Linked DNA regions of Cupriavidus necator. The protein of the gene in region 2 interacts with the protein of the main gene of each other region in a pairwise test. Links are inferred from orthologs where the notes say so. Each region holds a gene or a part of one and is shown on either strand. Other genes may lie near its edges. The genes, in order: ftsZ, I6H87_RS06490 and ftsA.

Region 1 (10,662 bases), 650 kb from region 2 along the record:
CCGGCGACCAGATCACCAACGACATCGCGATGGCGCTGCGCACGCCGACGCCAGATGCCGAGGACATCAAGATCCAGTACGGCATCGCCAAGCAGGCGATCGCCGACCCGGACGACATGATCGAAGTGCCGGGCGTGGGCGACCGTGGCACGCGCACGCTCAGCCGCCAGGCGCTGGCCGCGGTGATCGAGCCGCGCATCGAAGAGCTGTACTCGCTGGTGCACCAGGTGGTGCGCGAGTCGGGCTATGAAGAACTGTTGTCGTCCGGCGTGGTCATCACCGGTGGTACCGCGATGATGCCGGGCATGGTCGAGCTGGGCGAGGACATCTTCCTCAAGCCCGTGCGCGTGGGTGTGCCGGAGTACCGCGGCAACCTGCACGAGGTGGTGAAGAGCCCGCGCTACGCGACCGTGATGGGCCTGCTGCTGGAAGGCCGTGTGCAACGCATGCGCGGACGCAAGGTGGCGGTGCAGAGCGGGTCGGTCAAGCAGGTGTGGACCCGCATGAAGGAATGGTTTGTCGGCAATTTCTGATCAATGCGGAAATTGACGCGCTGACGATGCAACGGCGCGCAGGCAGGGCGGTCTACCGGACAGGCCTGTGTGCCGAGTGGAAGTTTTCTGGTTTTCTTTTTATTGGTTTCTTGTTCAGAAACCAGGGGTTGCGGCGGGGAGGCTGCATCGTCTGGGGACTGATTTTTCTCGGAGGCAGTGATGGACTTTGACATGATCGAAACGGAAGTGCAGGACGGCACCATCATCAAGGTGGTCGGCGTGGGCGGTGCGGGCGGTAACGCCGTGCAGCACATGATCAGCCGCGGCGTGCAAGGCGTCGAATTCATCTGCATGAACACCGATGCCCAGGCGCTCAAGCGTTCGAGCGCTTCGCGCGTGCTGCAACTTGGCAATACGGGCCTGGGCGCTGGCGCCAAGCCGGAAGTCGGCCGCAACTGCGCCGAATCGGCCCGTGATCAGATCGCCGACTCCCTGCGCGGCGCGCACATGGTCTTCATCACTGCCGGCATGGGCGGCGGCACCGGCACGGGCGCCGCGCCGATCGTCGCGCAAGTGGCCAAGGAGATGGGCATCCTGACCGTGGGCGTGGTCAGCAAGCCGTTCGACTTCGAAGGCGCGCGCCGCGCCAAGGTGGCCGAACACGGTTCCAGCGAGCTGGAATCAAGCGTCGACTCGCTGATCGTGGTGCTCAACGAGAAGCTGTTCGAAGTGATGGGCGACGACGCCGAGATGGACAAGTGCTTCCAGTGCGCCGACGACGTGCTGCACAACGCGGTGGCCGGCATTGCCGAGATCATCAACGTTGACGGCCTGGTGAACGTCGACTTCGAAGACGTGAAGACGGTGATGGGCGAGCAGGGCAAGGCCATGATGGGGACGGCCACCGTGTCGGGCGTGGACCGCGCCCGCCTGGCAGCCGAGCAGGCCGTTGCCAGCCCGCTGCTGGAAGGCGTTGACCTGTCCGGCGCGCGCGGCGTGCTGGTCAACATCACCGCCAGCCGTTCGCTGAAGCTGTCGGAAACCAAGGAAGTCATGAACACCATCCGCAGCTACGCGGCGGAAGATGCGACCGTGATCTTCGGTACGGTGTACGATGACTCGATGAGCGATGCGCTGCGCGTGACGGTGGTGGCCACGGGCCTGGGCCGCTCGGCCAAGAAGCAACAGCCGATGACCCTGCTCAAGACCGGCACGGACAACATGCCGGTGCAGATGATGGCCAACATGACCGCCGCCGCGGCCACGCACAGCTCGCCGGACTACAGCAACCTGGATACGCCGGCAGTGTGGCGCAGCTCGCGTGAGTCGGCGTCGGCTCACGTGGCGGCGCTGCAGGAAAAGGGTGTGGATACGTACGACATCCCGGCCTTCCTGCGCAAGCAGGCAGACTGAGCCCTGCCTGGCGCGGCATCGGTGCCTCCACCGGCCGCCTGACGGAACGCGTCGCCTTGTCGCGATGCACGTGCGCTCCCCATCCGCGCGTGCCTTGCATGGACTGACGTGAACCGCCGGGCTGCTGGCGGCGCCGCGCCTGCGCCGGACTGAGCTTCACCCGCATCCCGCCGGGACTGGCGTGCCGCTGGCCGCCTCCCCGGACTGGTTTCCCGCCTTCCCGGTCGGGATGTATCAGCGTCCGCGCGGCGCACCCAAGAGGTGCGCCGCGCGGACGTCTTTGTAGCAAGGTCTTTGTAGCAAGGTGTATCGGATCCGCGCCGGATGTCACCGGATGTGACCCGGCTTTGGCAATGCGGGCAAGGCGCCTATGATCTTGAGATTGCCCGTCTGACTGAGTGCGGGCGTCTGCGCCCCGGCATCCGGACTATTCTTCAGAAAACCCAGAAGGACCACGACCCATGATCACTGTCGGTTCCCGCGTCCCCGACGCCACGCTGCAGGAATTCTTCGAAACCGAAGGCAACGGCTGTGCGCTCGGCCCCAATGCCTTCAAGGTGGCGGACCTGGTCCGCGGCCGCAAGATCGTGGTGTTCGGCCTGCCCGGCGCTTTTACGCCGACCTGCTCGGCCAAGCATGTGCCGGGCTTTGTGCAGCACGCCGCGGCGCTGCGCGAGGCCGGCGTCGACGAGGTCTGGTGCGTGTCGGTCAACGACGCCTTCGTGATGGGCGCCTGGGGCCGTGAACAGCAGACTGGCGGCACGGTGCGCATGATGGCCGACGGCAGCGCCGAGTGGACCCGCGCGCTGGGCCTGGACCAGGACCTGGGCGCGCGCGGCATGGGCGTGCGCTCCAAGCGCTACGCGATGGTGATCGACGACGGCGTCGTCACCCGGCTCGACGTCGAGGCACCGGGCGAATTCCGCGTCAGCAGCGCCGAAGCAGTGCTGGCGGCGTTGCGTGGCTGACACAGTCATCCGGGTAAACGTGGATAATACGCAACTTGTTAAGGGGATGTTAACAGCCGGAAACAAAACCCGGCTGCAGCGCCCCTGAGGTGGTGGTAAAATCCCTTAATCATAAAAGCTGCCCGATAGATTTTTATAATAGTTGAGGCTGTCATGCTCAAACAGCGCACCATCAAATCCCTGGTAAAGACCGTTGGCATCGGCCTGCACTCGGGACGCAAGGTCACGTTGACCCTGCGTCCCGCGCCGGCGGACACCGGCATCGTCTTTACCCGCGTCGACCTGCCCGAGGCCGTCGAGATTCCCGTGGCCGCGTCGGCCATCGGCGACACGCGCCTGGCATCGGTGCTGCAGAAGGATGGCGCGCGCGTTTCGACCGTCGAGCACCTGATGTCGGCCTGTGCGGGCCTGGGCATCGACAACCTCTATGTCGATGTCGACGCCGAGGAAATCCCGATCATGGACGGCAGCGCCGCGTCCTTCGTGTTCCTGCTGCAGTCGGCCGGCATTGAAGAGCAGAACGCGCTGAAGACCTTTATCCGCGTCAAGAAAGCGGTGGAAGTGCGCGAGGGCGACAAGCTGGCGCGGCTGGAGCCGTTCTTCGGCTTCAAGCTGTCGTTCACCATCGACTTCCGCCACCCGGCGGTCGACAAGACCGGCCAGACTTTCTCGATCGACTTTGCCGACACCAGCTACGTGCGCGAGATTGCCCGCGCCCGCACCTTCGGCTTTGCGCACGAGGTGGAAGCCCTGCGCGAGATGGGCCTGGCGCGCGGCGGCAGCCTGGACAACGCGATCGTGCTGGACGAGCACCGCATGCTCAACAATGAAGAGCTGCGCTACGGCGACGAGTTCGTGCGCCACAAGATCCTGGATGCGATCGGCGACCTGTATGTGGTGGGCCACCCGCTGATCGGCGCCTATGTGGCGAACAAGTCGGGCCACGGCCTGAACAACCAGCTCCTGCGCGCGCTGCTGGCCGACCAGGAAGCCTATGAACTGGTCACCTTCGACCGCGTCGAGGAAGCCCCGGTCGCGTTCCTGCCGCAGGCGCAGCCGGCGTTTGCCTGATCCTGGCGAACTGGCGCAGAAAAAAGCCGACCCGAGGGTCGGCTTTTTCGTGTTCGGCAACGGGCTAGCGGTGATGGGCGAGCAGCGTATTGAGCGCGTCGCGCAGCGGCGAATCCGGCAGGCTGCGCGCCAGCTGGTCCAGATTGGCGAGTCCCGTGGGCGTCATGCGGCCACCGGTGCGCTGGCGTTGCACGGGCTCCACTTCCCAGTCCGCGTGGCGCGACACCTCCGGCTGCACCCGCACCCGGATCGCGGTGATATGCGAGCCGCGCTGCTGCAGCCGTGCCAGCAGCGTCGGCACTACCTGGCGCACGCGGGCAGCGGCGGCGCCGTGCGCGGCCAGCAACAGCAGCACCTGGGCGCTCGGGTCGGTGGCGTCACGCTTGACCCCGGCCACGGCCAGGCCGTCGCGCATGCCGGCGGGCAGCAGTGCCAGCACCTCGGCCTCGAGCACCGACAGCTGGCGCGCGGTCTGCATCAGCGTCGAAACCGGGCCGGCCTTGGCCAGCCAGTCGTTGAGCGGCTTGGCGGCGGGGGTCTGCAGGGCGTGATGGGTGAAGCGGCGCATGCATGCATTCTAGCAAGGGGCGCGCTGGCCGCCTTGCCCGACTGTGGATTGAAGCTGCGGCGGCCGCCCCAAACTGTGGCCAATGGGCGCACGGGCAATCACGCGGGCAATCTGCGGACCACACGCGTGGCCGACATCCGGCAGGCTTGCCTGCCCTTGCGGGACGGGGCCAGGCGCGTTCCGGCCGTGACCCCGGCACATGATAAACTCGGCGTTTTGCGCCAATCTATCCATTCCTCGCCCGGCCGCCGGAGCAGCCCGCATCCCTGGGGTGCCGCCCGGTTCCGCGCAGGTGAAAGCAATCGATGATCACCGGCCTTCTCAAGAAAGTCTTCGGCAGCCGCAATGAGCGGCTGATCAAACAATATCGCCGCACGGTGGCGCAGATCAATGCGCTGGAGCCGAAGTTCGAGCAGCTCTCGGACGACGAACTGCGCGGCATGACGGAGACCTTCCGGCAGCGCCACGCCGGCGGCGAATCGCTCGAGGCGCTGCTGCCCGAGGCCTTCGCCGTCTGCCGCGAGGCCAGCAAGCGTGTCATGAAGATGCGCCACTTCGACGTGCAGCTGATCGGCGGCATGGTGCTGAACGACAACAAGATCGCCGAAATGCGCACCGGCGAAGGCAAGACGCTGACCGCGACGCTGGCCGTGTACCTGAATGCCATTACCGGCCAGGGCGTGCACGTGGTGACCGTCAACGACTACCTGGCGCAGCGCGATGCCGAGTGGATGGGCCGGCTGTACAACTTCCTGGGCCTGTCGGTGGGCGTGAACCTGTCGCAGATGCCGCACGACGCCAAGCAGGCGGCGTACAACTCGGACATCACCTACGGCACCAACAACGAGTTCGGCTTCGACTACCTGCGCGACAACATGGTCTACGACCCGTCGCAACGCGTGCAGCGCCCGCTCAACTACGCCATCGTCGATGAAGTGGACTCGATCCTGATCGACGAGGCCCGCACCCCGCTGATCATCTCCGGCCAGGCCGAGAACCAGACCGACCTGTACCAGCGCATGAACGGCATCCCCAAGCTGCTCGAGCGCCAGATCGGTGAAGAGAAGGCCGACGGCACCGGCGTCGAGAAGCCGGGCGACTACTACGTCGACGAGAAGGGCCACCAGGTCTACCTGACCGAAGCCGGCCACGAGAAGGCAGAAGAGATCCTGTCGCAGCAAGGCCTGATCGGCGAGGGCGAGTCGCTCTACGCGCCGCAGAACATCACGCTGATGCACCACCTGTACGCCGCCCTGCGCGCGCACAGCCTGTTCCATCGCGACCAGCACTACGTGGTGCAGAACGACGAAGTCGTGATCGTCGACGAGTTCACCGGCCGCCTGATGACCGGCCGCCGCTGGTCCGACGGCCTGCACCAGGCCGTTGAGGCCAAGGAAGGCGTCACCGTCCAGCAAGAGAACCAGACGCTGGCGACGATCACCTTCCAGAACTACTTCCGCATGTACAACAAGCTGGCCGGCATGACCGGCACGGCTGACACCGAAGCGTATGAGTTCCAGGAGATCTACGGCCTGGAAGTGGTGGTGATCCCGACCAACCGCCCGGCCCAGCGCAAGGACCAGCAGGACCAGATCTACAAGACCGGCAAGGAGCGCTACGACGCCGTGGTGCGCGATATCCGCGACTGCTACGAGCGTGGCCAGCCGGTGCTGGTGGGCACCACCTCGATCGAGACCTCGGAATACCTGTCGGGCCTGCTCGATCGCGAGCAACTGCCGCACCAGGTGCTCAACGCCAAGCAGCACGCGCGCGAAGCCGAGATCGTGGCCCAGGCCGGCCGCCCCAAGATGATCACCATTGCCACCAACATGGCCGGCCGCGGTACCGACATCGTGCTGGGCGGCAATGTGGAGAAGCAATCCGGCTTTATCGAGGCGGACCCGAACCTGTCCGACGCCGAGAAGGCCGCACGCATCAAGCAGCTCGAGGATGAGTGGCATTCGCTGCACGAGCAGGTCAAGGCCGCCGGCGGCCTGCATATCGTCGGCACCGAGCGCCATGAGTCGCGCCGTATCGACAACCAGCTGCGCGGCCGTGCCGGCCGCCAGGGCGACCCGGGTTCGTCGCGCTTCTACCTGTCGCTGGACGACCAGCTGCTGCGCATCTTCGCCGGCGACCGCGTGCGCGCCATCATGGAACGCCTGAAGATGCCCGAGGGCGAGCCGATCGAAGCCGGCATCGTCACGCGCTCGATCGAATCGGCGCAGCGCAAGGTCGAAGGCCGCAACTTCGACATCCGCAAGCAGCTGCTGCAGTACGACGACGTCGCCAACGACCAGCGCAAGGAAATCTACAAGCTGCGCAACGACGTGCTGGAAGCCCAGGATGTCGGCGACATGGTGACCAACCTGCGCGAGAGCGTGCTGGTTGAGCTGTTCCGCGACCACGTGCCGGCCGACACCATGGAAGAGCAGTGGAACATCTCCGGCCTGGAAACGCGCCTGCGCGAGGACTGGGGCCTGGAAGTGCCGCTGGCGCAGACCATCGAGGGCGCGCAGAGCATCGAGGACGAAGAGCTGCTCAACCTGATCATGAAGGCGGCCGCGGAGCGCTACGATGGCAAGGTCGCGATGGTCGGCCGCGAGTCGTTCGCCGGCTTCGAGCGCTCGGTCATGCTGCAGAGCATCGACACGCACTGGCGCGAGCACCTGGCCGCGCTGGACCACCTGCGCCAGGGCATCCACCTGCGCGGCTATGCGCAGAAGGATCCCAAGCAGGAATACAAGCGCGAGTCGTTCGAGCTGTTCGCGCGCCTGCTGGACCTGATCAAGAACGAAGTCACGCGCGTGACTTTCAACGTGCAGATCCAGTCGCCGGAAGAGCTGGAGCAGGCTTCGGAAGAGATCGAGGAAGGCCTGTCGCACCTGGAGAACATCCAGTACAAGCACGACGAGTTCGCCGAAGGGCGCGAGCCGGTCGAGGAAGCGCCGTCGCCGCGCACCGGTGCGGCCATGGCCGCCGCCGAGCTGGCGCTGGCGGGCATGCCCAAGGTCGGCCGCAACGATCCGTGCCCGTGCGGCTCGGGCAAGAAGTTCAAGCAGTGCCACGGCAGGCTCAGCTGAACTGAGCCCGGCCGGGTACCCGGCATGACGTCGTTCCCGCTGTCTGGGGAGTGACGCGCAAGGAAACGACATGCCCGCCCTCCGCGGGCATGTTCGTCTGATGACAAGCAAGTTGCGAGCAGAAGCCGCAAGCAGATAACGCAAGCAGGAACGAGGAGTCCACATGCCCGTCAATCTTCCGCTGCCCCAGGCAGAGAACCTGAAATCCGTCGCCGGCGTGGAGCTGGGCTGGGCCGAGGCGGGCATCCGCAAGGCCAACCGCAAGGACGTGCTGGTGGTGCGCGTGGCCGAAGGCAGCACCGTGGCCGGCGTCTTCACCAGCAACCGCTTCTGCGCGGCGCCGGTGCAGGTCTGCCGCGAGCACCTGGCCGCTGGCAAGGGCATCCGCGCGCTGGTGGTCAACACCGGCAATGCCAACGCCGGCACCGGCGAACCGGGCCTGGCCAGTGCCCGCGCCAGCTGCGACGCGCTGGCAGCGCAACTGGGCATCGCCGCCGAGCAGGTGCTGCCGTTCTCGACCGGCGTGATCCTGGAGCCGCTGCCGGTCGACCGCCTGGTGGCCGGCCTGCCCGCCGCCATCGCCAACGCGAAGCCGGACAACTGGCTGGCCGCCGCCGAAGCCATCATGACCACCGACACGCAGCCCAAGGCCGCGTCGCGCACGGTGCAGATCGACGGCAAGACCGTGACGCTGTCGGGCATCAGCAAGGGCGCCGGCATGATCCGCCCGAACATGGCGACCATGCTCGGCTTTATCGCCATGGACGCCGCCGTGGCCCAGCCGGTGCTGCAGGCGCTGGTCTCCTACGCCGCCGACCATTCGTTCAACAGCATCACCATCGACGGCGATACCTCGACCAACGACTCGTTCGTGCTGATCGCCACGGGCAAGTCCGGCGCCGTGGTCGAGCGCGCCGAAGGCCCGGCCTTCGAGGCGCTGCGCGACGCGGTGACCGCGCTGGCGCAGGAACTGGCGCAGATGATCGTGCGCGACGGCGAAGGCGCCACCAAGCTGATGACCATCCGCGTCGAAGGCGGCAAGGACGTGGCCGAGTGCCGCCAGATCGCCTATGCGGTGGCGCATTCGCCGCTGGTCAAGACCGCGTTCTATGCGTCGGACCCCAACCTGGGCCGCATCCTGGCCGCGGTCGGCTACGCCGGCGTCGATGACCTCGACGTCGGCCGCGTCAACCTGTGGCTGGACGATGTCTGGGTGGCCCGCGACGGCGGCCGCAACCCCGACTACCGCGAGGAAGACGGCCAGCGCGTGATGAAGCAGGCCGAGATCACCGTGCGCATCGCGCTCGGCCGCGGCAAGGCCGAAGCGACGGTCTGGACCTGCGACCTGTCGCACGATTACGTGTCGATCAACGCCGACTACCGCTCCTGAGCTTTCCGTCCTTCCCGTGCATGCGGGAAGGGCATCGATTCCCCTGCCAGCCGATACCGCGCCCCTAGCGCGCCCCTGCCATGTCTGACCTCGCCGCCCGCCTCGACAACTTCCTTGCCCGACTCGAACAATGGCTGCCGCCGCAACTGAGCGACGCCGACTGGCAGGAGGCCGTGGCGTTCCGCTGGCGCAAGCGGCAGAGCCTGTTCGGCAATATCGGCTACCTGCAGCCGGTGCGCCAGCTGCCGCCGATCCACCTGGACGACCTGAAGAACATCGAGCGCCAGAAGGATGCCATCGTCGCCAACACGCGCCAGTTCGTGAGCAAGCTGCCGGCCAACAATGTGCTGCTGACCGGCGCGCGCGGCACCGGCAAGTCGTCGCTGATCAAGGCCTGCCTCAATGCCTTCGTCAGGGACGGGCTGCGGCTGGTTGAGGTGGACAAGGATGACCTGGGCGACCTCGGCGATATCGTCGAGCTCGTTGCGCAGCGCCCCGAGCGCTTCGTGATCTTCTGCGACGACCTGTCGTTCGAAGAGGGCGAGTCGGGCTACAAGTCGCTCAAGTCGGCGCTGGACGGCTCGGTGGCGGCGCAGTCGGACAACGTGCTGATCTACGCCACCTCCAACCGCCGGCACCTGCTGCCGGAGTACATGAAGGACAACGAGACCTACCGCCACACCGACGATGGCGAGATCCATCCCGGCGAAGTGGTGGAAGAGAAGATCTCGCTGTCCGAGCGCTTCGGGCTGTGGCTGTCGTTCTACCCGCCCAAGCAGGACGAATATCTGGCCATTGTCGGCCACTGGCTCAGGCACTTTGGCTGCACCGACGAGGACATCGCCGCGGCGCGCGGTGACGCGCTGGTGTGGGCGCTGGAGCGCGGCTCGCGCTCGGGCCGCGTGGCCTGGCAGTTTGCGCGCGATTGGGGCGGCAAGCATGGCAAGCCCTATATTGCCGATGTCGCCGGAGACGCCAAGGCATGAGCGCGGCCACGCAGAACCCCGCGCAGACCGGCGCCAACCCGCCGCGCAAGGTGACCGAGGTGGCGGTCGGCGTGCTGGTGCAGCCCGACGGACGCTTCCTGCTGGCGCAGCGCCCGGCCGGCAAGCCCTACGAGGGCTATTGGGAATTCCCCGGCGGCAAGCTGGAGCCCGGTGAGTCGGTGGAGGCAGCACTGGCCAGAGAACTCCATGAAGAGCTGGGCCTTGATGTAACGCAATGCGAGCGTTGGCACATTCTGGAACATGACTATCCGCACGCCTATGTGCGGCTGTATTTCTGCAAGGTCACCGACTGGCGGGGCGACCCCGTCGGCCGCGAAGGCCAGGCCTTCTCGTGGCAGCGCACGCCGGTGACGGTGGGGCCGCTGCTGCCGGCCACCATTCCCGTGGTGGAGTGGCTGGCCGAGGAATCGGGCAACGGCTGACCCTGCCTTCCCGCTGTCGGGCAAGCGGCCGCGGCGCCCGCTTGCGCGCCGCCAGGGCCTGACCAGGCCCTGATCCACAGGAAAGGAACCTGCATGCTACGTGTCGATCGTATCGCCGACGACGTTTCCCTGCCTGAACTGACCCTGCGCGGCATCATCCTCGGTGCGCTGATCACGGTCGTGTTCACCGCCTCCAACATCTACCTGGGCCTGAAGGTCGGCCTGACCTTCTCGTCGGCGATCCCG
Region 2 (10,706 bases):
GATGCGCGCGAGCAGCCTGGCCAGTTGCGCCGGCGTGACCGGTGCGGCGTCGATGGCGATGCCTTCGCGGTTCAGCTGCGAGGCCACGTCGCCCATCAGCCAGTTGGCCGCGGGCTTGGCGTTGGCGGCGCCGGCGTCGGCCACCACGGCCTCGTAGTAGGCGGCGAAGGCCTTGGTCGCGGTCAGCGTGGTGGCGTCATAGGCCGACAGGCCGTACTGCGAGACAAAGCGCGCCTGCATCGCCACCGGCAGTTCCGGCAGCTCGCCGCGCACGCGCTCGACCCAGCTCGCGTCGATTTCCAGCGGCATCAGGTCGGGGTCTGGGAAGTAGCGGTAATCGTGCGCGTCTTCCTTGGTGCGCATGGCGCGCGTTTCGCCCGTTTCCGGGTCGAACAGCACGGTGGCCTGCTGGATCTTGCGGCCGTCCTCGATCTCGGCGATCTGCCACTGCACTTCGTACTCGATGGCCTGCTGCAGGAAGCGGAACGAATTCAGGTTCTTGATTTCGCGGCGGGTGCCGAATTCCTTCTGGCCGAGCGGGCGCACCGACACGTTGGCGTCGCAGCGGAAGCTGCCTTCCTGCATGTTGCCATCGCAGATGCCCAGCCACACCACCAGCGAGTGCAGCGCCTTGGCATAGGCCACGGCTTCGGCGGCGCTGCGCATGTCGGGCTCGGTGACGATTTCCAGCAGCGGGGTGCCGGCGCGGTTCAGGTCGATGCCGGTCATGCCGGCGAAGTCTTCGTGCAGGGACTTGCCCGCGTCTTCTTCCAGGTGGGCGCGGGTCAGGTTGACGGTCTTTTCGTAGAACTCGCCCTTCCTGCCTTCGACCTGGATGGTGATGGTGCCGCCCTGTACCACCGGGATCTCATACTGGCTGATCTGGTAGCCCTTGGGCAGGTCGGGGTAGAAGTAGTTCTTGCGCGCAAAGACGCTGCGCGGCGAAATGGTGGCGCCGATCGCCAGGCCGAACTGGATGGCGCGCTCGACCGCGCCCTTGTTGAGCACCGGCAGCACGCCCGGCAGCGCCAGGTCCACCGGCGAGGCCTGCGTGTTGGCCTCGGCCCCGAAGGCGGTGGAGGTGCCGGAAAAAATCTTGGAGGCCGTCGAAAGCTGAGCGTGCGTTTCGAGGCCGATCACCACTTCCCATTGCATGGCGGTATTCCTGTTCGGTTCTTTCGGTTCTGTCTGTTGCGGTGGAGCGGCGCAGCCGCCCCGGGGTTCAGTCTGGTCTTGCCCCGGCCCTCAGGGGTCGGGGCTGGCAAGCCATGAGTCGAGCTGGGCCAGCGCGGCCACGCGGGCCACCGCATCGCCGCCGACGGTGACGCCCTGGGTCTTGCGCATGCCCGCCGGTACGTCGCGGCGCATATGCAGCTCGCTGGTGCCGTCAAAGCCGTGATAGGCGCCGGGGTAGATCTCCAGCCGGAAGCGCGCGCCCGGCTGGCGCGCCAGCACCGCGCTTTGCAGCATGGCGCAGCGGGTGGCGGGCGTCCAGTCGTCGGCGCCGCCGATCATCAGCAGCATAGGCGCGCGCAGGCGGAAGTTGTGCTGCTGCACGGCGCGCCTGCAGCCCGGGTAGAACGCCACCGCACGCTCCACCTGGGGCGTGCCGGCCGGCCACGGGCGGCTGGCATCGACGGTGGCCAGCACCGCCTGCGCGCCGTTGGACCAGCCCAGCAGCACGATACGCGCGGTGTCGACCGCCGGCTGCTGCGCCACCCAGCGCAGCGCGGCCAGCGCATCGGCGCGGCGCGTGCGGTCGTCGATGCCGCGCGCGTCGATGGGTTCGGAGCAGATGCCGTGGGGCCTGCCGCGCGCGCTGAAGCTGTCGGGCATCAGCACGGCATAGCCGCGCTCGTTCAGCCAGTGCGCGTATTCGCGGTAGCGTTGCTGCAGCAGTCCGGAAACGTCCGCCTGGGCGGTTCCGGCGGCACCCGCCGCGCTCGCGCGCGCGGGGCGCGCGGACAGCAGGCCGCCGCAGCCGTGCAACGCCACCACCACCGGCAGCGCGCGCGGGGTGGCGCCCTCGCGCGGCAGGAACCAGTAGGCGGTGAGCGCGGGCGTGGCCGCATCGCCGCGCAGCTGGACACGCTGCGCCGGCACGGGTGCCGTGGCCGCGGATCCTGGCGCGGCCCGGCTCACCGCATTCGGCGCCAGCACGCCGGCGGGCGTCAGCGGCGCCGGCTGCGCCAGCGCGGGCGCGGGCAGTTCCGGTGTATGCGCGGATGCGCCGGCCAGCCATGCGCCCAGCCCCAGTGCCACCGCGGCGCGCAGCACCGCCACCGCCGGACGGGCGGTGCGCGGTGAGCGTTGCGGGGTGGCGGGTGCGTGGGTCATGGCCGGCTTCGGTGGCTTCAGCGCGTGCGGGCGCAGGCGCCGCTGCCCGGCTCGAACATCACGGGCCAGGCTTCTTCGTAGACGCCGGGGGTGCAGCGCTGCTGGCAGTTGGCGTGCGCCAGCGTAACGCGGCGCGGGTCCTGCCAGACCATCAGCTTGCAGCCGCTGCCGTCATTGGCGCGCAGCTCGATATGCGGCTTCTTCTGGACCTGGCGGAAGTCCGCCAGGTTGAAGCTGCACGAGCCGCGCTTGCCTACCCACAGCTTCCACGACAGCTGCTGCACGCTGTTGTCCGACACGCGCAGCTGGGCGTCTTCGCGGAAGCCGTCTTCCTCGGTGCGGCGGCAGTCGCCGGCCAGGTCGATGTCGCGGCTGGCGATTGGAGCGGGCCGGCCCAGCCCGCCCGGCAGCGGGATGCAGCCGGCCACCGCCGCGGCGAGCGCGGCCGCGGCCATCAGGCGCAGGGTCAGCGAGGAGCGCGCGGTCATGTTCATGCCTTGCCCGGACGGCGCAGGTGCCAGTCGGTCGCCTGCTGGAACGCGTGCGCGGTCTGCAGCAGGCGCGCCTCGTCGAAGTAGTTGCCGATCAGCTGCAGGCCCACCGGCATGCCGGCCTCGCCAAAGCCGCACGGCACGCTCATGCCGGGCAGGCCGGCCAGGCTGGTCGACAGCGTGAAGATATCGGCCAGGTACATCTGCACCGGGTCCGAGGTCTTCTCGCCCAGTTTCCACGCCACCGTCGGCGCCACCGGCCCCATGATCACGTCGCACTGGGCGAAGGCACGCTGGAAGTCGTCGGCGATGATGCGGCGGATCTTCTGCGCCTGCAGGTAGTAGGCGTCGTAGTAGCCATGCGACAGCACATAGGTGCCGACCATGATGCGGCGCTTGACCTCGGCGCCGAAGCCTTCGGCGCGGCTCTTCTTGTACATGTCGAGCAGGTCGCGGTATTCGGCCGCGCGGTGGCCGTAGCGCACGCCGTCAAAGCGCGACAGGTTGGACGAGGCCTCGGCCGGCGCGATCACGTAGTACACCGGGATCGACAGCTCGGTCTTTGGCAGCGTCACCTCGACCAGCGTGGCGCCCAGCTTTTCATACTCGGCCAGCGCGGCGCGCACGGCCTGCTCGACGTCGGCCGACAGGCCCTTGCCGAAGTATTCCTTCGGCAGGCCGATGCGCAGGCCGGCGAGCGGGCGCTCGGTAGTGGCGCCGGCGCGCGGCTGGCCCAGCAGGCGGGTGTAGTCCTCGTCCACGCCGCCCTGCGCGGGCGTGATGCTGGTGGAGTCCCTGGGGTCGAAGCCGGCCATGGCGTTGAGCAGCAGCGCGCAGTCTTCGGCGCTATGGGCCATCGGGCCGGCCTGGTCCAGCGACGAGGCGAAGGCGATCATGCCGTAGCGCGACACGCGGCCGTAGGTCGGCTTGATGCCGGTGATGCCCGAGAACGACGACGGCTGGCGGATCGAGCCGCCGGTGTCGGTGCCGGTGGCGGCGGGGGCCAGGCCGGCGGCCACGGCCGCGGCCGAGCCGCCCGACGAGCCGCCGGGCACGCGGCTGGTGTCCCAGGGGTTGCGCACCGGGCCGAAATGCGAGTTCTCGTTGGACGAGCCCATCGCGAACTCGTCCATATTGGTCTTGCCCAGCGTGACCATGCCGGCCGCGGCCATGCGTTCGACCACGGTGGCGTCGAACGGGCTTTCATAGTTGGCCAGCATCTTCGAGCCGGCGGTGGCACGCCAGCCGCGCGTGACGAACACGTCCTTGTGCGCGATCGGCACGCCGGTCAGCGGCGCGGCCTCGCCGCGGGCGCGGCGTTCATCGGCGGCGCGCGCCTGCGCCAGGGTCCGCTCGGCATCGACGTGGATAAACGCGTTGAGCGCGGCGGCCTGCTCGATGCGGGCCAGGTACTCGCGTGCGAGTTCCTCGGCGGAGACGGAGCGCGCGGCCAGCGCATCGGCTAGCTGGCGCAGGGAGGTCACGGAATCAGCGGAAAAGGGCATGACAGTCGGTTGGCATCAGGGGGTGGCGTACTGGCGGATGGCCGGCGCCGGACAGGCATGCACGGGTGCGTCGGGTCCGGGCCGGGCGGCGGTCATTCGATGACCTTGGGCACCAGGTACAGGCCGTCTTCGGTGGCCGGCGCGGGGCGCTGGTAGTCGGCGCGGCGGTCGGATTCGGTGACCACGTCCTCGCGCAGGCGCTGGACCATGTCGCGCACGGCTGACAGCGGGTGGGCCAGCGGCTCGATGCCGCTGGTGTCGACCGCCTGCATCTGCTCGACCAGCGAGAAAAAGTTGTTCAGCTGCGCAAGCGTCTGGGCGGCCTCGTCATCGCTGATTTCGATGCGGGCCAGGTGGGCGATGCGCTTGACGTCGGATAGAGCGAGGGCCATGGCGTGGTGGTTCGGATGCTCGGATGCGGGGGCGCGGGCTGCGCCGGCGGCTGGCTCATGGGGCGGCTGCGTCGCACGGCCCGTGGCCTGACCGGGGGCGCCGGAGTGGCGCCCCGGAGTCGTCGGAATTACAGGTATTTTCAGGCTGTAAACGCCCGAAGCAGCAGGAATTATAAGGTATCATTGCGAGTTACCGACCCTTGGCAACGCTTACGCCACATGGCCGCAGGCCGGCGCGCTTGCGCCTGGCATCCGCAGGCGCCCGAAGGGCGGACCTGGGTCCTCTGATTAGGCCTCTGCAGCCGGCCAGCGCATGTCGCAGTGATTCGATATGGTGCGCCGGTGCCTGCACATTTCCGCGAACTTTTCCGCGGGGTCTAATCAAAGGTTCCCGTAGGGCCGGCGCGCGCGGTGCGCCGGCGATTGCCGTTCCCATTCCATCCCGGCCCGGGCAGCCCCGTGCCGGACGGCGGGCGGACCGGGAAGCCGGGAACCATTCCGTATTCAACACAACGTATTTCGTGGCCGGGCCGTTCGCGGTGCCGGCCGCTTCGCCTACCCGCGAACACCACCACAGACAGGATTCCTGATGTTCGGATTTCTCCGCAGCTACTTCTCCAACGACCTGGCGATCGACCTCGGCACCGCCAACACGCTGATCTACATGCGCGACAAGGGCATCGTGCTGGACGAGCCCTCGGTCGTCGCGATCCGCCAGGAAGGCGGCCCCAACGCCAAGAAGACCATCACGGCGGTGGGCAAGGAAGCCAAGCAGATGCTGGGCAAGGTGCCGGGCAATATCGAGGCGATCCGCCCGATGAAGGACGGCGTGATCGCCGACTTCACCGTCACCGAGCAGATGCTCAAGCAATTCATCAAGATGGTGCACGACAGCAAGCTGCTGCGCCCGAGCCCGCGCATCATCATCTGCGTGCCGTGCGGCTCGACCCAGGTCGAGCGCCGCGCCATCCGCGAATCGGCGCTGGGCGCCGGTGCCAGCCAGGTCTACCTGATCGAGGAGCCGATGTCGGCTGCGATCGGCGCCGGCCTGCCGGTGTCCGAGCCGTCGGGCTCGATGGTGGTGGATATCGGCGGCGGCACCACTGAGGTGGGCATCATCTCGCTGGGTGGCATGGTCTACAAGGGTTCGGTGCGCGTGGGCGGCGACAAGTTCGACGAGGCCATCGTCAACTACATCCGCCGCAACTACGGCATGCTGATCGGCGAACAGACCGCCGAAGCGATCAAGAAGGAAATCGGCTCGGCCTTCCCGGGCTCCGAAGTCCGCGAGATGGAAGTCAAGGGCCGCAATCTGTCCGAAGGCATCCCGCGCGCCTTCACCGTGTCGTCCAATGAAATCCTCGAAGCCCTTACCGATCCGCTGAACCAGATCGTTTCGGCGGTGAAGATCGCGCTGGAACAGACCCCGCCCGAACTGGGCGCCGACATCGCCGAGCGCGGCATGATGCTGACCGGCGGCGGCGCGCTGCTGCGCGACCTGGACCGCCTGCTGGCGGAAGAAACCGGCCTGCCGGTGCTGGTGGCCGAAGACCCGCTGACCTGCGTGGTGCGCGGTTCCGGCATGGCGCTGGAACGCATGGACAAGCTCGGCAGCATCTTCTCCTACGAGTAAGAAGGACGCTCACGTGGCGATGCGCGGCCTGCCGGATCCAGCGATCAGGGCGGCGTCGCGGCGCCTCATCCGCCGGGGCCGGGCCCTGGCAGTTCCCGCCGCCCGGCCGTGCCGCTCCCGTCCCCGCAAGGGACCCGGGCGCGGCACGGCGGGCGGCGGGGCGTTTCCGCGTGGGCTTTGGCCTTTGTTCGGGTAAATGGATTACTCCCCTCCGCCGCTCTTCAAGCAAGGCACCTCGGCTGTCGCCAGGCTGGTCCTGTACGTGGGTATCGCGCTGGCGCTGCTGGTGGTCGATGCCCGTTTCGACGCGCTCAGCGTGGGCCGGCAGGTTGCCGCCACCGTGCTGATGCCGGTCGAACGCCTGGTGCTGACGCCGCGCGACGCACTGCGCACGATGTTCGACTATGCGCAGTCGTCGGCGATGCTCGCCACCGAAAACCGCGAACTGCGCCAGAACGCCGTGCAGCAGGCCCAGGCCTCGGTGCGCCAGGCGCAGCTGGAGTCCGAGAACAACCAGCTGCGCAAGCTGCTCGGGCTGGCGCAGCAGTCGGCCACGCCGGTGACGGCCGCCGAGATCCTGTATGACGCGCGCGATCCCTACACCCAGCGTATCGTGATCGACAAGGGCAGCCAGCACGGCCTGCGCGCCGGCTACCCGGTGATCGACGAGCGCGGCGTGGTGGGGCAGGTCACGCGCGTGTCGCCGTTCCAGTCCGAGGTGACGCTGCTCACCGACAAGGACCAGGCCATCCCCGTGCAGGTGGTGCGCAACGGGCTGCGCAGCGTGGCCTTCGGCGGCGCGCGCGCGGGCCAGCTGGACCTGCGCTTCATGGCCGCCGCCGCCGACCTGCAGCAGGGCGACCTGCTGGTGACCTCGGGCCTGGACGGCACCTACCCGCCGGGCCTGCCGGTGGCAAAGATCGTCCATATCGAGCGCAAGGCCGATACCGCGTTTTCGCGCGTGTACTGCGAGCCGGTGGCCGGCGTGCGCGCGCACCGCCTGCTGCTGGTGGTGCGCTACGACGCGGCCATTCCCGCGCGGGAAACGGTCGAGGCCAAGCCGGAGGCGCCGGTCAAGGGCGCCAAGTCCGCTGCGGCACGCGCTGCCGCCGATAGCGCAGCGGCTGCCAAGGCCGCACCCGCCAAGGAGGCACCACGGTGACCAATCCCCAATACCTGCTGCGGCCGGTCAATCCCGCCTTTATCGCCTTCAGCTTCGTGCTGGCGTTCCTGTTCAACCTGATGCCCTGGGGCACCACGCTGTGGGTCCCCGACATGGTGGCGCTGGTGCTGGTGTTCTGGAACATCCACCAGCCGCGCAAGGTGGGCATGGGCGTGGCCTTCCTGCTGGGCCTGCTGATGGACGTGCACGATGCCCGGCTGCTGGGCGAGCACGCACTGGCCTACACTCTGCTGGCCTACTTCGCCATCACCATCCACCGCCGCGTGCTGTGGTTCACCGTCTATACCCAGGCGCTGCACGTGCTGCCGCTGCTGTTCGTCGTGCACGCGGTGCCGGTGCTGATCCGGCTGGCCATGGGCGCGCCGCTGCCGGGCTGGCAACTGCTGCTGGCACCGGCGATCGAGGCGCTGCTGTGGCCGCTGGCCACCAGCCTGCTGCTGGCGCCGCAGCGCCGTTCGAGCGATGTCGACGAGACGCGTCCGATCTGACGCCGCACGCACCTGACCGCACCTAAACGCTCATCCCTGGCCAACGCAGTACCATGACCGAAATCCGCAACGTCGAACTGGAAATCGGCCGCTTCCGCATCCGCGTGGCGGCCGCGGCCCTGTTCACGGTGATCTGCTTTGGCCTGCTGTTCACGCGCTTCCTGTGGCTGCAGTGGTACAAGCATGACCAGTACTCGGCCAAGGCCGAGGACAATCGCATCTCGGTGGCGCCGATCGAGCCCAACCGCGGCATCATCATGGACCGCAACGGGATCGTGCTGGCGCGCAATTATTCCGCGTACACGCTGGAGATCACGCCGTCCAAGCTGGGCGATACGCTGGACAACACCATCGAAGGCCTGTCGGCGCTGGTGGATATCCAGCCGCGCGACCGGCGCCGCTTCAAGCGGCTGATGGAAGAGTCGCGCAGCTTTGAAAGCCTGCCGATCCGCAGCCAGCTGAGCGACGAGGAAGTGGCGCGCTTCTCCGCGCAGCGCTTCCGCTTCCCGGGCGTGGATGTGCGCGCGCGGCTGTTCCGGCAGTACCCGCTGGGCGAGTCGGCTTCGCACGTGATCGGCTACCTGGGCCGCATCTCGCAGCGCGACCAGGAACGCATCGAGGCCATGGACGAGGCCAACGATGCCGACGGCGCCAAATACGATCCGCGCAAGGACGCCGACAACTACAAGGGCACCAACTACATCGGCAAGATCGGCCTGGAGCAGAGCTACGAGAGCGAGCTGCACGGCCTGACCGGCTTCGAGGAAGTGGAAGTGAGCGCGGGCGGGCGCCCCATCCGCACGCTTTCGACCTCACCCGCCACGCCTGGCAACAACCTGATCCTGTCGCTGGACATCCGCCTGCAGCAGCTGGCCGAGGCACTCTACGGCAACCGCCGCGGCGCACTGGTGGCGATCGAGCCGTCCACCGGCGACATCCTGGCCTTTGTCTCCAAGCCGACCTACGACCCCAACCTGTTCGTCGAGGGCATCGACACCAATACCTGGAACGAGCTCAACAACTCGCCCGACAAGCCACTGCTGAACCGCCCGCTGCGCGGCACCTACCCGCCGGGCTCGACCTACAAGCCGTTCATGGCGCTGGCCGCGCTGACCACCGGCAAGCGCACCGCGGCCTGGGGCATGTCCGACCCCGGCTTCTTCACGCTGGGCAACCATACCTTCCGCGACGACAAGCCGGGCGGCCATGGCTGGGTCGACATGCACAGCTCGATCGTGCATTCGTGCGACACCTACTACTACGCGCTGGCGCGCGACATGGGCGTCAACGGCATCCATGACTTCATGAAGCCGCTGGGCTTCGGCCAGATCACGGGCATCGACATCGAGGGCGAAAGCCGCGGCATCCTGCCGTCGACCGACTGGAAGCGCAAGGCGTACCGCAAGCCCGAGCAGCAGAAGTGGTACGACGGCGAGACCATCTCGCTGGGCATCGGCCAGGGCTACAACAGCTTCACCATCCTGCAGCTTGCGCAGGCCACCTCGGTCATCGTCAACGACGGCAAGGTGATGAAGCCCCACCTGGTCAAGGCCGTGGAGGATGCGGTCACGCGCAAGCGCACGCTGACCGTGCCCAAGGAAAGCTACACGATCCCGCTCAAGCAGGCCGACATCAACGTGATCAAGCGCGCCATGGTGGCGGTGACGCATTCCGGCACGGCCGCGCGCGTGTTCGCCGGCGCCGCCTACGAATCGGCGGGCAAGACCGGCACGGCGCAGACCTACAGCCTGGCCAAGGGCGAGAAGTACAACCACCACGCGCTGGACGAGCGCAAGCGCGACCACTCGCTGTACACGGCCTTCGCGCCCGCGGACAACCCCAGGATCGCGATTGCGCTGATCGTCGAGAACGCCGGCTTCGGCGCCGCGGTGGCCGCGCCGATCGCGCGCAAGGTGATGGACTACTACCTGACCGGCAAATGGCCGGCGGAGCTGGAAGCCATCGCGCCGCCGGAAGCCGAGCGCATGGCGGGCCGCCCGCCGGTGGCAACGCCGAGCGTGTTCACCACCGGCCAGACCGCCAGCATTGCCAGCGCCACGGTGATGTCGAGCGGCAGCGCGCCGGCCAGCGGCGCGGCCGCCAGCGAGGTCGCCGCGGCGTCGGGCGCGCATGCCGGGGCGTCTGACGCGATCGCGGCGGCGCTGGACCCGGCCGCGATCGCACCGGCCTCGGCCGTGCAGACGCTGGATGAACGCATGCTGCAGGCGCTGGGCCACAGCAAGCCGAAGGTGCCGCCGCCGGCTTCCGCGCCGGTCGTGCCGGCCAAGGCGCCCGCGCCCAAACCACGCGTCAAGCCCGTGGCTGCCAAGGCAGCCAGCGGTGCCGACGCCACTCGCTGAAGGAGACGCGCATGGATCGACGCCGCGTCCTGTCCCTGATCAAGACCGCGCTGACCGGTTTTGACAAACCACTCTCGCTGATCGTCTTCCTGCTGTTCGCCACTGGCATCGTGGCGCTGTACTCGGCCGCCATCGACATGCCGGGCCGGGTTGAGGATCAGCTGCGCAATATCCTGCTGTCTTATGTGGTGATGATCGTGATCGCCTACCTGCCTACGCAGACGCTGATGCGGGTGGCGGTGCCGATCTACACGGTCGGAGTGGCGCTGCTGATCGCGGTGGCCATGTTCGGCCTGATCCGCAAGGGCGCGCGCCGC
Region 3 (3,787 bases), 640 kb from region 2 along the record:
CCAGGGCCTGCTCGAGCAGCTGGGCGTGCCGTACACCGGCAGCGGCGTGCTGGCATCAGCCATGGCCATGGACAAGCAGGCCACCAAGCGCTTGTGGATGACCTATGGCCTGGCCACGCCGCGCTTTGCCATGCTGCATGCGGACACTGATTTTGATGCCGTGGCGGCCGACCTGGGCCTGCCGCTGATCGTCAAGCCGGCGCGCGAGGGCTCGTCGATCGGCCTGACCAAGGTCACTGCCGCCGACCAGATGCGCGCGGCGTTCGAGAAGGCCGCGGCGCTGGACAACGACGTCATTGCCGAGACCTTTATCGACGGCGCCGAACTGACCTGCCCGATCGTGGGCGAGGGCGACAGCGCCGAAGCGCTGCCGGTGATCCGCATCGTTGCACCCGAAGCCAACTACGACTATCAAAATAAGTACTTTACTGACGATACCCAGTACTTGTGCCCGTCGGGCCTGGATCCCGAAGTCGAACGCGAGGTCCGGGCGCTGGCGGTGCAGTCCTACCGCGTGCTGGGCTGCCGCGGCTGGGCGCGTGCCGACCTGATGCTGCGCGCCGACGGCAAGCCTTTCCTGCTCGAGATGAATACCTCGCCCGGCATGACCGGCCATTCGCTGGTGCCGATGGCGGCGCGCGCGGTTGGCATCAGCTACGAGGACTTCGTGATGCAGGTGGTGGCCGCGGCCACGCTGGACCTGCATCCCAACGAGCATTGGAAACCCGAATAACGCAACCGAACAGGACCGTACCGGACCATGTGGCATAACGCACGCCTGCTCAACCTGATCGCCTCCGCGCTGTACGCGCTGGTGGTGCTGATGGCGCTCGCGGCAGGCCTGCTGTGGCTGGCGCAGCGGCCGGTGTTCGCCATCACCCATGTGGAGATCGGCCCGCTGGACGGCGGCGCCCTGCGCCACGTGAACGCGCCCAGCGTGCGTGCCAGCGCGCTGGGCAAGCTGACCGGCAATTTCTTCACGCTGGACCTGAACGCGGCCCGGCAGGCATTCGAGTCGGTGCCCTGGGTGCGGCGCGCCAGCGTGCGGCGCGAATGGCCCAACGGCCTGGCGGTCGAGGTCGAGGAACACGAGGCGCTGGGCACCTGGGGCACGCCCGACAGCGGGCGCCTGATCAATACCTATGGCGAGGTCTTTGTCGCCAACACCGCCGAGGCGGAAGAAGACGCACAGCTGCTGGCGCTGGACGGGCCGCCGGACAGCGAGGGCGATGTGATCGAGAAGCTCGAGGTCATGCGCCAGTGGTTCAAGCCGCTCAAGGCCGAGCCGCTGGCGGTGGCCCTGTCTGGCCGCTATGCGTGGCGCGCGAAGCTGTCCAACGGCATGGAGGTCGAACTGGGCCGCGAGCAGAACGATGAGGATCGCGTGGCGATGGACCAGCGGGTCCGGCGCTTCGTCGCGGCCTGGCCGCAGGTCACCCAGCAATGGGGCAGCCAGATCGAGTATGCCGACTTGCGTTATCCCAACGGCTTTGCCATCCGCGCCGCCAATGCCCGCTTCCTGACCGAGGCGCAGATCGCAGCGGCGGTCAGGGCGGAGAAGGCGGCGAAAGCAGCGAAGGCGGCCAAGCCGGCGCCGGCGGCAGCAGCGGTTTCAGGTACTTCCAACAACAATCCGACGCGACTGAAGAGCAAGAACGCGGAGAAAACCCGATGAGCAAGGAATACAAGGACCTGTTGGTCGGTCTCGATATCGGCACCTCGAAGGTGGCGGCGGTGGTCGCAGAACTGCGCCCCGACGGCAGCTACGAGGTGATCGGGATGGGCCAGTCAGAGTCCAAGGGTCTGAAGAAAGGGGTCGTGGTCAATATCGAGGCCACCGTGCAGTCGATCCAGAAGGCGCTGGAAGAGGCCGAGCTGATGGCCGACTGCAAGATTTCGGAGGTCTTCACCGGCATTGCCGGCAGCCACATCCGCAGCTTCAACTCCAGCGGCATGGTGGCGATCAAGGACAAGGAGGTCACGCAGACCGATGTGGCGCGCGTGATCGAGACCGCCAAGGCGGTCAATATCCCGACCGACCAGCAGATCCTGCACATCCTGACGCAGGAATTCATCATCGACGGCCAGGAGGACGTGCGCGAGCCCATCGGCATGAGCGGCATCCGCCTGGAAGTGAAGGTGCATATCGTCACCGGCGCGGTCAGCGCCGCGCAGAACATCGTCAAGTGCGTGCGCCGCTGCGGCCTGGAAGTGCACGACCTGATCCTGCAGCCGCTGGCTTCGAGCCTGGCGGTGCTGACCGAGGACGAGAAGGAACTGGGCGTGGTGCTGGTCGACATCGGCGGCGGCACCACCGACATCGCCATCTTCAGCGAAGGCGCGATCCGCCATACGGCCGTGATCCCTATCGCCGGCGACCAGATCACCAACGACATCGCGATGGCGCTGCGCACGCCGACGCCAGATGCCGAGGACATCAAGATCCAGTACGGCATCGCCAAGCAGGCGATCGCCGACCCGGACGACATGATCGAAGTGCCGGGCGTGGGCGACCGTGGCACGCGCACGCTCAGCCGCCAGGCGCTGGCCGCGGTGATCGAGCCGCGCATCGAAGAGCTGTACTCGCTGGTGCACCAGGTGGTGCGCGAGTCGGGCTATGAAGAACTGTTGTCGTCCGGCGTGGTCATCACCGGTGGTACCGCGATGATGCCGGGCATGGTCGAGCTGGGCGAGGACATCTTCCTCAAGCCCGTGCGCGTGGGTGTGCCGGAGTACCGCGGCAACCTGCACGAGGTGGTGAAGAGCCCGCGCTACGCGACCGTGATGGGCCTGCTGCTGGAAGGCCGTGTGCAACGCATGCGCGGACGCAAGGTGGCGGTGCAGAGCGGGTCGGTCAAGCAGGTGTGGACCCGCATGAAGGAATGGTTTGTCGGCAATTTCTGATCAATGCGGAAATTGACGCGCTGACGATGCAACGGCGCGCAGGCAGGGCGGTCTACCGGACAGGCCTGTGTGCCGAGTGGAAGTTTTCTGGTTTTCTTTTTATTGGTTTCTTGTTCAGAAACCAGGGGTTGCGGCGGGGAGGCTGCATCGTCTGGGGACTGATTTTTCTCGGAGGCAGTGATGGACTTTGACATGATCGAAACGGAAGTGCAGGACGGCACCATCATCAAGGTGGTCGGCGTGGGCGGTGCGGGCGGTAACGCCGTGCAGCACATGATCAGCCGCGGCGTGCAAGGCGTCGAATTCATCTGCATGAACACCGATGCCCAGGCGCTCAAGCGTTCGAGCGCTTCGCGCGTGCTGCAACTTGGCAATACGGGCCTGGGCGCTGGCGCCAAGCCGGAAGTCGGCCGCAACTGCGCCGAATCGGCCCGTGATCAGATCGCCGACTCCCTGCGCGGCGCGCACATGGTCTTCATCACTGCCGGCATGGGCGGCGGCACCGGCACGGGCGCCGCGCCGATCGTCGCGCAAGTGGCCAAGGAGATGGGCATCCTGACCGTGGGCGTGGTCAGCAAGCCGTTCGACTTCGAAGGCGCGCGCCGCGCCAAGGTGGCCGAACACGGTTCCAGCGAGCTGGAATCAAGCGTCGACTCGCTGATCGTGGTGCTCAACGAGAAGCTGTTCGAAGTGATGGGCGACGACGCCGAGATGGACAAGTGCTTCCAGTGCGCCGACGACGTGCTGCACAACGCGGTGGCCGGCATTGCCGAGATCATCAACGTTGACGGCCTGGTGAACGTCGACTTCGAAGACGTGAAGACGGTGATGGGCGAGCAGGGCAAGGCCATGATGGGGACGGCCACCGTGTCGGGCGTGGACC

Evidence for each region.
Region 1: the proteins of I6H87_RS06490 (region 2) and ftsZ interact in binary tests that used the Escherichia coli proteins (3 or more experiments, as listed by UniProt). The link is inferred for Cupriavidus necator from one-to-one orthologs.
Region 3: the proteins of I6H87_RS06490 (region 2) and ftsA interact in binary tests that used the Escherichia coli proteins (3 or more experiments, as listed by UniProt). The link is inferred for Cupriavidus necator from one-to-one orthologs.

Annotation. Positions count from the first base shown.
Region 1 is NZ_CP066018.1:2,032,206-2,042,867, forward strand. The notes cover bases 1-2,810. They hold ftsZ (cell division protein FtsZ), read left to right. Parts: upstream 1-713; coding sequence 714-1,907; downstream 1,908-2,810. Other genes in these bases: ftsA (cell division protein FtsA), read left to right, coding at 1-533; I6H87_RS09495 (peroxiredoxin), read left to right, coding at 2,369-2,810. In the rest of the region: more of I6H87_RS09495, read left to right, coding at 2,811-2,875; lpxC (UDP-3-O-acyl-N-acetylglucosamine deacetylase), read left to right, coding at 3,029-3,946; I6H87_RS09505 (hypothetical protein), read right to left, coding at 4,011-4,514; preprotein translocase subunit SecA, read left to right, coding at 4,820-7,597; bifunctional glutamate N-acetyltransferase/amino-acid acetyltransferase ArgJ, read left to right, coding at 7,761-8,987; I6H87_RS09520 (ATP-binding protein), read left to right, coding at 9,068-9,973; I6H87_RS09525 (NUDIX domain-containing protein), read left to right, coding at 9,970-10,416; I6H87_RS09530 (OPT family oligopeptide transporter), read left to right, coding at 10,510-10,662. UniProt on the Escherichia coli protein: Essential cell division protein that forms a contractile ring structure (Z ring) at the future cell division site. The regulation of the ring assembly controls the timing and the location of cell division.
Region 2 is NZ_CP066018.1:1,382,307-1,393,012, reverse strand. What follows is about bases 4,483-7,336. They hold I6H87_RS06490 (rod shape-determining protein), read left to right. Parts: upstream 4,483-5,314; coding sequence 5,315-6,358; downstream 6,359-7,336. Other genes in these bases: mreC (rod shape-determining protein MreC), read left to right, coding at 6,555-7,336; gatC (Asp-tRNA(Asn)/Glu-tRNA(Gln) amidotransferase subunit GatC), read right to left, coding at 4,483-4,725. Outside these bases: Asp-tRNA(Asn)/Glu-tRNA(Gln) amidotransferase subunit GatB, read right to left, coding at 1-1,155; I6H87_RS06510 (dienelactone hydrolase family protein), read right to left, coding at 1,246-2,337; I6H87_RS06505 (hypothetical protein), read right to left, coding at 2,355-2,831; Asp-tRNA(Asn)/Glu-tRNA(Gln) amidotransferase subunit GatA, read right to left, coding at 2,828-4,333; more of gatC, read right to left, coding at 4,426-4,482; more of mreC, read left to right, coding at 7,337-7,520; rod shape-determining protein MreD, read left to right, coding at 7,517-8,029; mrdA (penicillin-binding protein 2), read left to right, coding at 8,083-10,389; rod shape-determining protein RodA, read left to right, coding at 10,401-10,706. UniProt on the Escherichia coli protein: Forms membrane-associated dynamic filaments that are essential for cell shape determination. Acts by regulating cell wall synthesis and cell elongation, and thus cell shape.
Region 3 is NZ_CP066018.1:2,029,835-2,033,621, forward strand. Bases 789-3,787 are described here. They hold ftsA (cell division protein FtsA), read left to right. Parts: upstream 789-1,671; coding sequence 1,672-2,904; downstream 2,905-3,787. Other genes in these bases: I6H87_RS09480 (cell division protein FtsQ/DivIB), read left to right, coding at 789-1,675; ftsZ (cell division protein FtsZ), read left to right, coding at 3,085-3,787. Outside these bases: I6H87_RS09475 (D-alanine--D-alanine ligase), read left to right, coding at 1-733; more of I6H87_RS09480, read left to right, coding at 761-788. UniProt on the Escherichia coli protein: Essential cell division protein that assists in the assembly of the Z ring. May serve as the principal membrane anchor for the Z ring.